One region of the Shewanella sp. SR43-8 genome, then DNA from elsewhere that is predicted to be linked to it. Evidence: predicted binding sites of a transcription regulator. Region 1 holds the regulator's gene; each other region holds the start of a gene.
The links. Region 1 encodes sigma-54, which starts transcription at its own class of promoters, with help from an activator protein. Its sites were predicted from a motif close to GTTGGCACGNNNNTNGNNT; they were not measured.
Positions count from the first base shown of each region.

Region 2: the regulator sigma-54 is predicted to act here: its motif matches at 1,410-1,428, upstream of H5114_RS12785 (DUF1328 family protein).
Region 3: the regulator sigma-54 is predicted to act here: its motif matches at 1,254-1,272, upstream of H5114_RS06395 (PA2169 family four-helix-bundle protein).
Region 4: the regulator sigma-54 is predicted to act here: its motif matches at 1,130-1,148, upstream of H5114_RS12810 (BON domain-containing protein).

Region 1 is NZ_JACJDX010000003.1:208,947-211,157, reverse strand. Features, by position in the region: gene hpf (ribosome hibernation promoting factor) at 1-219, opposite strand, end outside; gene H5114_RS05155 (RNA polymerase factor sigma-54) at 244-1,728, opposite strand; gene lptB (LPS export ABC transporter ATP-binding protein) at 1,872-2,211, opposite strand, start outside.
Region 2 is NZ_JACJDX010000009.1:15,319-17,529, reverse strand. Features, by position in the region: gene H5114_RS12795 (diacylglycerol kinase family protein) at 1-625, opposite strand, end outside; gene H5114_RS12790 (hypothetical protein) at 839-1,033, opposite strand; gene H5114_RS12785 (DUF1328 family protein) at 1,114-1,290, opposite strand; gene arsJ (organoarsenical effux MFS transporter ArsJ) at 1,621-2,211, opposite strand, start outside.
Region 3 is NZ_JACJDX010000004.1:119,009-121,219, forward strand. Features, by position in the region: partial or broken gene H5114_RS20470 (outer membrane beta-barrel protein) at 367-771, opposite strand; gene H5114_RS06395 (PA2169 family four-helix-bundle protein) at 1,325-1,774, shown strand; gene H5114_RS06400 (CsbD family protein) at 2,017-2,208, shown strand.
Region 4 is NZ_JACJDX010000009.1:19,838-22,048, reverse strand. Features, by position in the region: gene H5114_RS12815 (TetR/AcrR family transcriptional regulator) at 1-399, opposite strand, end outside; gene H5114_RS12810 (BON domain-containing protein) at 543-1,094, opposite strand; gene H5114_RS12805 (hypothetical protein) at 1,369-1,845, opposite strand; gene H5114_RS12800 (sigma-54-dependent Fis family transcriptional regulator) at 2,112-2,211, shown strand, end outside.

The DNA of each region.
Region 1 (2,211 bases):
TGCAGCATACATATCAGTGCTTTCTGACATGGCAAAAATCTCTGCACCATTAAGGTTGATTTTAGCTTCTGCTTTTTGTTGTAATTTTTCTACATTGAGCACAACGTGTACATTATTGATCTGATCGAAGTGTCGTTCAAGCTTTGAAAATTTACCTTGAACGTATTCACGTAAAGATTCGGTAATGTCGATATTTCTACCTGTCATATTGATAAGCATAAAAATCCTCCGTTGCCTTGTAGGTTATAAACTCTTACGTTGGTTTGAGGGCGGAATGAGCATCGCTTCGCGGTATTTTGCAATCGTACGACGCGCAACGTTGATCCCCTGATCTGCCAGCAGTTGGGCCATTTTGCTGTCACTTAATGGCTTTTGCTGGTTTTCTGCTGCAACCAGTTTTTTGATAAAAGCACGAATAGCGGTAGATGAGCATTCTCCGCCATCGTCGGTGCTGACATGGCTAGAGAAAAAGTACTTTAATTCAAATAGCCCACGTGGTGTGTGCATATATTTTTGAGTGGTAACCCGTGAAATAGTTGATTCATGCATTTCTACTGCTTCAGCAATATCATTGAGCACCATAGGTTTCATGGCTTCTTCACCATATTCAAAGAAACCTTGCTGAAATTGCACAATACAATTGGCGACTTTCAATAAGGTCTCATTGCGGCTTTCGATACTCTTGATGAACCATTTAGCTTCTTGTAAATGACCGCGAATAAATTGGCTATCGGCAGAGTTTTTACTGCTTCTAGCCATGGCTGCATATTGTTGATTAACGCCAATTTTAGGCATATTGTCTGGGTTTAACTCTACAACCCAACGGCCATTCTTCTTTAGTACGGTTACATCAGGAATAACATATTCGTCATCAATAGCGGTGACTAACAAGCCCGGGCGAGGGTTAAGTGACTGGATTAAGGTGATTGCGTCACGCAACTCGTTTTCTTTGAGCTTGGTTTTGCGCATCAATAATCTAAAATCGCGCCCAGCAATTAAATCTAAATAGTCTTTAATGAGCAGACGGGCATTGTCTATATGTGGGGTTGTGTCGGCATATTGGGCTAATTGAATGAATAAACATTCGCTTAAATCTCGTGCGGCAACACCTACGGGATCAAAGTGTTGAATACGTTTTAATACCGCTTCAACTTCATCTAGTTCAACACTTTCATCACCCATGGCTTCGAGAATATCTTCAGTGCTTTGGGTTAAATAGCCGCGTTCATCAATGGCATCAATAATCGCGGTAGCAATCGCTCGATCAGTGTCAGAAAATGGCGTGAGATTTTTTTGCCACTCTAAATGTTCATATAAGCCTTCAGTCGTTTCACCTTGGAATGGCATATCATCATCGCGCATGCTAGCGCTGCCTGAACCTGACATTGGAGAGGCGGTGTACACTTCATCCCATGTGGTATCCATAGCTAAATCGTCCATGGTTTCTTTGGTCATGGATTCTGCTGTGTCGACTGTTGAGGTGTCTTTTTCTATATTGACCACGCTGTTGTCACTAAAGTCGGTGTCCGATTGGTCGCGACTTTCTTTTACTGAGTCTTTTGCTTGAGAAAACTCATCTTCTATTTCAAGCAATGGGTTTGAGTCCAATGCTTGTTGGATTTCTTGCTGTAGCTCCAATGACGATAATTGCAGTAAGCGGATCGCTTGCTGCAATTGAGGGGTCATGGTTAAGTGTTGACCCATTTTGAGTTGGAGTGACGCTTTCATTTACCGCTTATCCCTAGATGATTTCCATAAAAATGACAATCTCGAAAACTGTAATCGATTGTCACATACATCAATGACATTTAACGCTATTTAGATATCGTTCAATGAAATGAGTTAGATAGACTAAAAGGCCAGTAAAGTAACTATAGCTTGAATTGTTCACCTAAGTACACAGCCCGAACTTGTTGATTACTCAATATCTCATCAGGTGTGCCTTCGGCAATTAAATTACCCTGGCTGACAATATAAGCGCGCTCACAGACGTCTAAGGTTTCACGTACGTTATGATCGGTAATTAATACCCCTAAGCCGCGGTTTTTAAGCTGTTGAATGATTTTTTTTATGTCGATGACAGAAATAGGGTCAACCCCCGCAAAAGGCTCATCGAGCAAAATAAATTTAGGATTAGCGGCCAGCGCGCGCGCTATCTCTACTCGACGACGTTCCCCACCAGACAACGACATGCCTTGGCTGTCGCGAATA
Region 2 (2,211 bases), on a different contig from region 1:
CATCATTAACATTACGATTTTGCTCACGGCACACTAAGTAGGCGGCTAGCACTAACACCGAACGCCCTCGACCTAATGCACAATGTACTACGACATTTTTGCCATTACTGACTTGGTTATGTAACCAATTAATCGCTTGATTTAACTGTGCGACGCTAGGTACGCTGTGATCCAATACCGGAATATTTAAATAGGCAATATTTTCATCAACCAGAGTCCACTCTAATGCGTCAAATTCTGCAGTAACATCTAAAATAGCATCAATTTTCTCATGCTTTAGTCGGTCAATATCGCCAGAAAACAACCGGCAGGCTAAATACAGCTGCTTATCAATTTTTTGTATTGCAGGAACTTTGTCATTTTTTCTCGCCCAGGCGTTATATAGCTGGCAACCCAATAAAAACGGAATAAAGCTCCAACCTATATACCAAGGAATACTGCCATCTTGGCGTTTACGGAAAATACCTGCACTATTAAACCAATACGCCGAACTCACCAAGCCTAAAGATAATGCAAGCCACGCAAAAACAAGCTTAAGTAACACATAAGGAAGCGCCACACATAAGCACGCAGCCAATAACGTACCAAGGGTATAATAATATTTAATATGGATACGGGTGAGCATTGTGGTCCTCCTTTTTTAAAAAAAGCAGCACATGAGTGCTGCTTAAGACAATACTTATCACTATAACTATCTAATCACTTCGCGCCACGCTCTTAAGATTTTACATTGACTTATATGAGTCTAAACAAGTCGTGACCTTTGACATCAATGTACTTTACGTTAATAACCTAACGGCTCTGAACGGATTAAATAGTTAATCAGATTGCACTGTATTTAACAGTCTGGATCTTCTGACTTCATGCCTTCTTTTACATCTTCACATGCATCTTCAACAGCATTACCAGCATCTTGGATCATTTCATCCACTTTCTCACCAGCATTCTCAGCTTTATTGTCTGAACATGCTGATAAACCAGCCGTTAAAAACACCATTAAACTTGCCATTGTCAGTAATTTTAATAATTTCATATTCATCTCCTAGATGATGGTTGTAATCGAATAACGTTTTGTCGCTAACCTTAACTCGGCTTCAGAGCTCAGGTTACCTACTATGCTCGGGGACCTTTACCTCTAATCGCACTGGATAATAATGAAATCACCAGTAATACAATAAAGATAAAGAAAATAATTTTGGCGATCCCTGCTGCGGCTCCAGCAATACCAGTAAAACCCAATAGTCCTGCTATAACGGCTATAACTAAAAACATTAATGTCCAGCCCAACATAAAAACCTCCTTGGTGTACGATTTACAGTATGGTGCGTGATGTGCTAATCCTTTTGATATCGACCTCATACCTAACCATCTGAGAATTAACCATTTACACAACGACTATGTTTTTACTAATGCCAACATCGTGCCAACAGTAAATAAAAAATTAAAACCATGATTATAAAGGATTTAATTTAATATCGAAAAATGAGCGATGGAAGAGCCACAGACTTGTAGGCACTTTTTACCGATGTTTCCGGTAAGAGTTTCAGATACTAGCGAACCAGTATCGAAAGGAGCAATGAAAAGGAGTCAACATAAGCGCCGCCAGAATAACACCAAGCATTACAACGTATACGGCAGCTTAAATGATATTAATGTTGCTAGCGCTATAAAGCCACTCGATATCCACAAACAAGCTTCTAAACCGTATATTTGATACACCAACCCCGAAAGAACGGTGCCGATAAGACGTCCCATGGCGTTGGCCATGTAATAAAATCCCACATCAAGTGACACGCCATCATGCCCTGCATAACTAACAATCAGATAACTGTGCAGTGACGAGTTAATGGCAAACACAGCGCCAAATAGCATTAATCCGGCAATTAATGTCACGTGGATATAAAAGTTAAAGTGCAACGCAAGAGCAATAGCAGCAGGAATAAGTAATAAGTAGCCAGCCCATACAAAGGCTGCGCGTCCTGTTGGTACTTTGCCGTGTTTTTTACCAGTAACATAAGGCGCAAATGACTGGACGATGCCGTAGCCAATCACCCAACTCGCCATAAAACCGCCCACCCACCAATGATCCCATTCAAATGTCACCGCTAGAAACACTGGTAACGCCACCACAAACCATACATCTCGAGCACCAAACAAAAACATTCGCGCTGCCGACAACAAATTAATCGCCGGACTTTTGGAAAAAATATC
Region 3 (2,211 bases), on a different contig from region 1:
AGCGCTAGCCCTAAAGCAAATTAATCGATTATCCTATCAATTCTTCTTACCTAACAGGGCACAGCTAATATAGTCGTGTTTAATAGTACGGTGTAATAGTTACATTAGCGCTGTAATACTTACCTACAATACACTTAGTTAGGCCTGCGCCTTTGTTTCATTTTATGGTTGTATAAAACGGTATAAGAGATTATTTAGATATGTGCTTACTGGCTGTAAAGTATATTACGGGCTGAATCGTTATCTAAAAAAGGCTCCAACACATTTTAGTGTTGAAGCCATTGATAATTACCTTTGGATAAAAACATGGGTGCTATTTATCCCGAATCACTACGATTAAAATTTATATTTAAGCCCGAACGAGGCCTATTTTAAATCGGTTGAGAAATTAGCATCATCAATGTCATCGGTTGCACTATCAAGGTTTAAGTCACTGTCATATAGTGTGTAGTCGACCTCAGCGGTCCAGCTTTCGTTGATATGATAACTACCACCAACACTAGCAAATAAACCTTCATCATCAGTGCTGTCGCGAGCGCCAAGAACCGAATAATCAGTCTTGTGGCACAATTGACCACCATGGACACAAAGACTGATGTTGTCTGACACTGGCAAACCTAATTTTAAATTTAGGGAATAGCCATTAGTATCTGTATTGGCTAAATCGTTGCCCTAGTTACCAAAGTCAATGTAACCATCTTCAACTGCAATGTATTGATTAAATCCATAACCTGCAAATACTTGATATGCATCTTTGTCGTCATCACATTCTTCGTCGCCGTCTACTCGTAAATAACCATAGTTAGCAACAACGTAGAACCCTTATGCATCTACTTCTGGATTATATGTTTTTGTTTGTACGCTAGTGTTTAAGAAACCAGCGGTAAATAAGTGTACCCACTAATATTGTCTTTTTCCTTACATATCCCACCACTTAACTCGAGTTGAAGTGAGTTAAATAGGTGAGCTTTTTGCGCTGCCACAAACCGCATAAACATTGACGACTTAATTCGCTATTTAATCTTTTATTCACTCCGGTATAAACATTAATACTCCACAAGGCTTGGTTAAATGACTTGAGTCAATCATGTAGATATCAGACAAGTTTATGTTCTCTATTGGGGAGTAAATTAAACCACAACCGTGTGTGTAAAAACTTCATATTCTTTGTAAATTATTCATCTTTTATAGATTAAGCAGATCAAGGTTAATTTTATTTTTCAATAAAATCAAATTGATAAGTTTATTTTATTGTTGGGGTGTTTATTGCATCTAAGAAAGTAAGCTAACAATGGTTAGTAGTACAGTCAAAACAGGAGTGAATATGTTAAATCAAAAAACAAGTGTAGAGAATGTAACAGATGTCATCCAAGTTATGAGAGCTGGTGTCGAGTTTTACCAAGACGCAATTGAGAAGGTCAGTAACCCAGCGCTCAAAAGTACTTTCACCAAAATGGCCACGAAAAAAGCCACAGCGATTCAAGCATTACAACCACTCGCCATTGCTGAGCAAGGTGATATTGAAGATGGGAGTTCTTTTGCGGTAGAGTCGCGCAAAATATACACCAAATTTGTGGCAGTGTTCTCAAGTGATGAAGACTACACCTATATTAAGCAACTTGAAGAAGTTGAAGATAAGGTACTTGAAGTGCTAGATGATGCAATCGATAAAAATCAACAGGGCCAGGCATTGCTTATACTGACCAATATTCGAGCGGATGCGCAATCGATGCACGACGAAATGAAAACTCTGCAACAGTTACAGAAAAACTAGTACTGGTTCATTGTTTAAATGCCCTGCGGCGGGGTATTTGAATGCTTGGTTGTAATCTCTAAAGCCGGACTACGGATTAGGGATATATCAAAATTATAGCTGTCGCTGATGTGTATTTAATACCGAACCACATCATCAATACACATCATCGGCTGTGGGTTTTGTCCAAGATGTAATTATTTAAGATGGATATGTCTACTGCGGCGACCCAGAATTTTTCTCACCTGGAGGAGTATTTAATTATGAATAACGACATTATTAAAGGTAAATGGAAGCAGGCATCTGGTTCACTAAAAGCACGTTGGGGTAAATTAACCGACGATGATTTACAGGAAATCGATGGAAAACTTGAGAAATTCCAAGGTAAGATGCAAGAGAAATATGGTATGGCTAAAGATGAGGCTAAAAAGGAATTCGACAAGTCACACTCTTAGCGT
Region 4 (2,211 bases), on a different contig from region 1:
GCCCAACCATTGATCATAAAGGTGGTTTAAGGTTTGATGCAATAAAGGCGCTTTGCTACTGACTTCAACCATTAAGTTACCCATTAAACAGCCACGAGGCTCACTGCCACTAAACAGCTCATCAATGAGTTGATGATACCCATTAAGCATTGTTGATAAATTAGTTTTAAAATTTACGCTTGAATCGATAGCAATAGGTTGAATACGTAATTGAAAATAATGTTCGGCAACGGCTGCCGCAAACGCCTCTTTACTGGCAAAGTAATGGTAAAAAGACCCTTTAGGAATACCGACCTCGTCGAGAATTAATTTAATGCCCACGCCACTATAACCGTGTAACGCAAAAAGCTTTTCGCCTACGGCGCATATTGATTGTCTACTTGCTGCACTTTTGTTCATTGAGCCTCCATTTCAATGACAGGATAAACAAGAATAGACCAGTCGGCTAACTTTAGTTGCTAATAATCAAAATATAGTGACTTATTGCCTATTTTAGGCATAAAAAAACCAGCCCAAAGGCTGGTTTAAAGATTATCAATAGATTACTGAGTGACACGTAACTTATTAACAACATCTTTTACGTCATCAGTATTTTTGGCAATCATTAAAGCTAAATCACGTTCAGCATCACTCGATACCGAACCTTTTAATGTTACCACGCTATTTTTTACCTCAACGTCAATATCGGTACCAGATACGTCGGCTGAGAATAATAGTCGCGTTTTGACTACGGTAGCGACTTTTGAATCGGTGAGGGTTTTAGCGAGATCATTAGTGTCTTTATCGCTATCAGGCTTCATTACCGACAATTCATTATTGACGTCTTTAACGCCATCTAAGCTTTTCACTAATTCTCCGGCAAGTGCCTTATCAACACTACTGTTAACTTTACCTGTTAGGGTCACATTGCCATCATGTACGTCAGTATTAATATCGAATGAATTCAAATTAGTATTTAACAAAAGTGTGGTTTCAGCTTTACCATCGATCCACGCATCTTTTGCATCATCTTGCCAATCTTGTGCTGCACTTGCACCGAATGCCATTGAACCTAACATGATGCTCATTACTACAGATAATGTGGTCTTTTTCATAAAGATTTCCTCCGTTGTTAATATCAAGGATTATAATGCGCGAATCATGCCAACAATTATAACCACATGTAAAATAACAACTAATTAAATTTTCTCATTGCTATGATGACTTTTAATAGTAATGTTATCGGACTTTTTTACCGATACTAGGTAAATTTTTCCTCATGGCAATCAAGAGTGGCTTAACCTCGACTAGACTTAAAAGGTGACGAAGCGAACATCAACAAAAAACGCCTGAGAATCAACATTATCAGGCGTTTTTATTACCCACAGACTAATTACCTGCAACGGAAAGGTGTTTCATGGTATCAAAACTCATCTGTAGCCAAGCAATGCCTTCGGCAAGTTGCCCTGCGACACGCTTATTTTTAGTTTTTTTAGCGGCGTACTTTAATTGAGTTAATACTTGTTGCTCAGTTTCAACCAATACTGCAATCACCTGCGGTAATGGTTTATCCTGTATCAGGTGTTCAGCCTTAGCATAGTGTTTATATGAAGATTGTTGGTGAAAGGTTTTACTGTCCATAGGTCTTGCTTGACTGGATCGCATCAACGTAAATAATGGTGTTAAACGCGTTAGCATGCATTTTCTAATGTCAGCCATATGGATAAAAACCCGCTTAATGTTGTAATCGTCGGCCCCTAGTATTGCTTGGGCATAAAATTGCTCGCCCTCTTGGCATAAATCAATCGCTTCATGCAAAAGCCACACATCGGACTCAACTTGTTCGTCTCGAGTATATGATTTCAACGCAAATCCTCCTGTATTCGATAATTTAACTAGTACTTTGCTCTATAGGTTGTATAACCTATAGAGATCCAGCACATATTATGTAAGCAAAGCCTAAACATAAGCACGTCTGCACATGGACAAAATTTAATTAACCATCTGATTATTAGTGTTATTATAATATTTTGTTACACGTTAATGGCCTAACAACACTGAATGATTGTCTTTAGTTGTCACACGACACCCGAGACAAACATTGGACTACATACCACAGGGAGTGAATCGGCATGCCACGTCCAACACTTTTTTACCATTTACACCGTCAAGAAGGTGAAGCTCGTCTACTTGCTTTACCAAGTAGCCAGCACTTTAATAAGATTGCCAGCT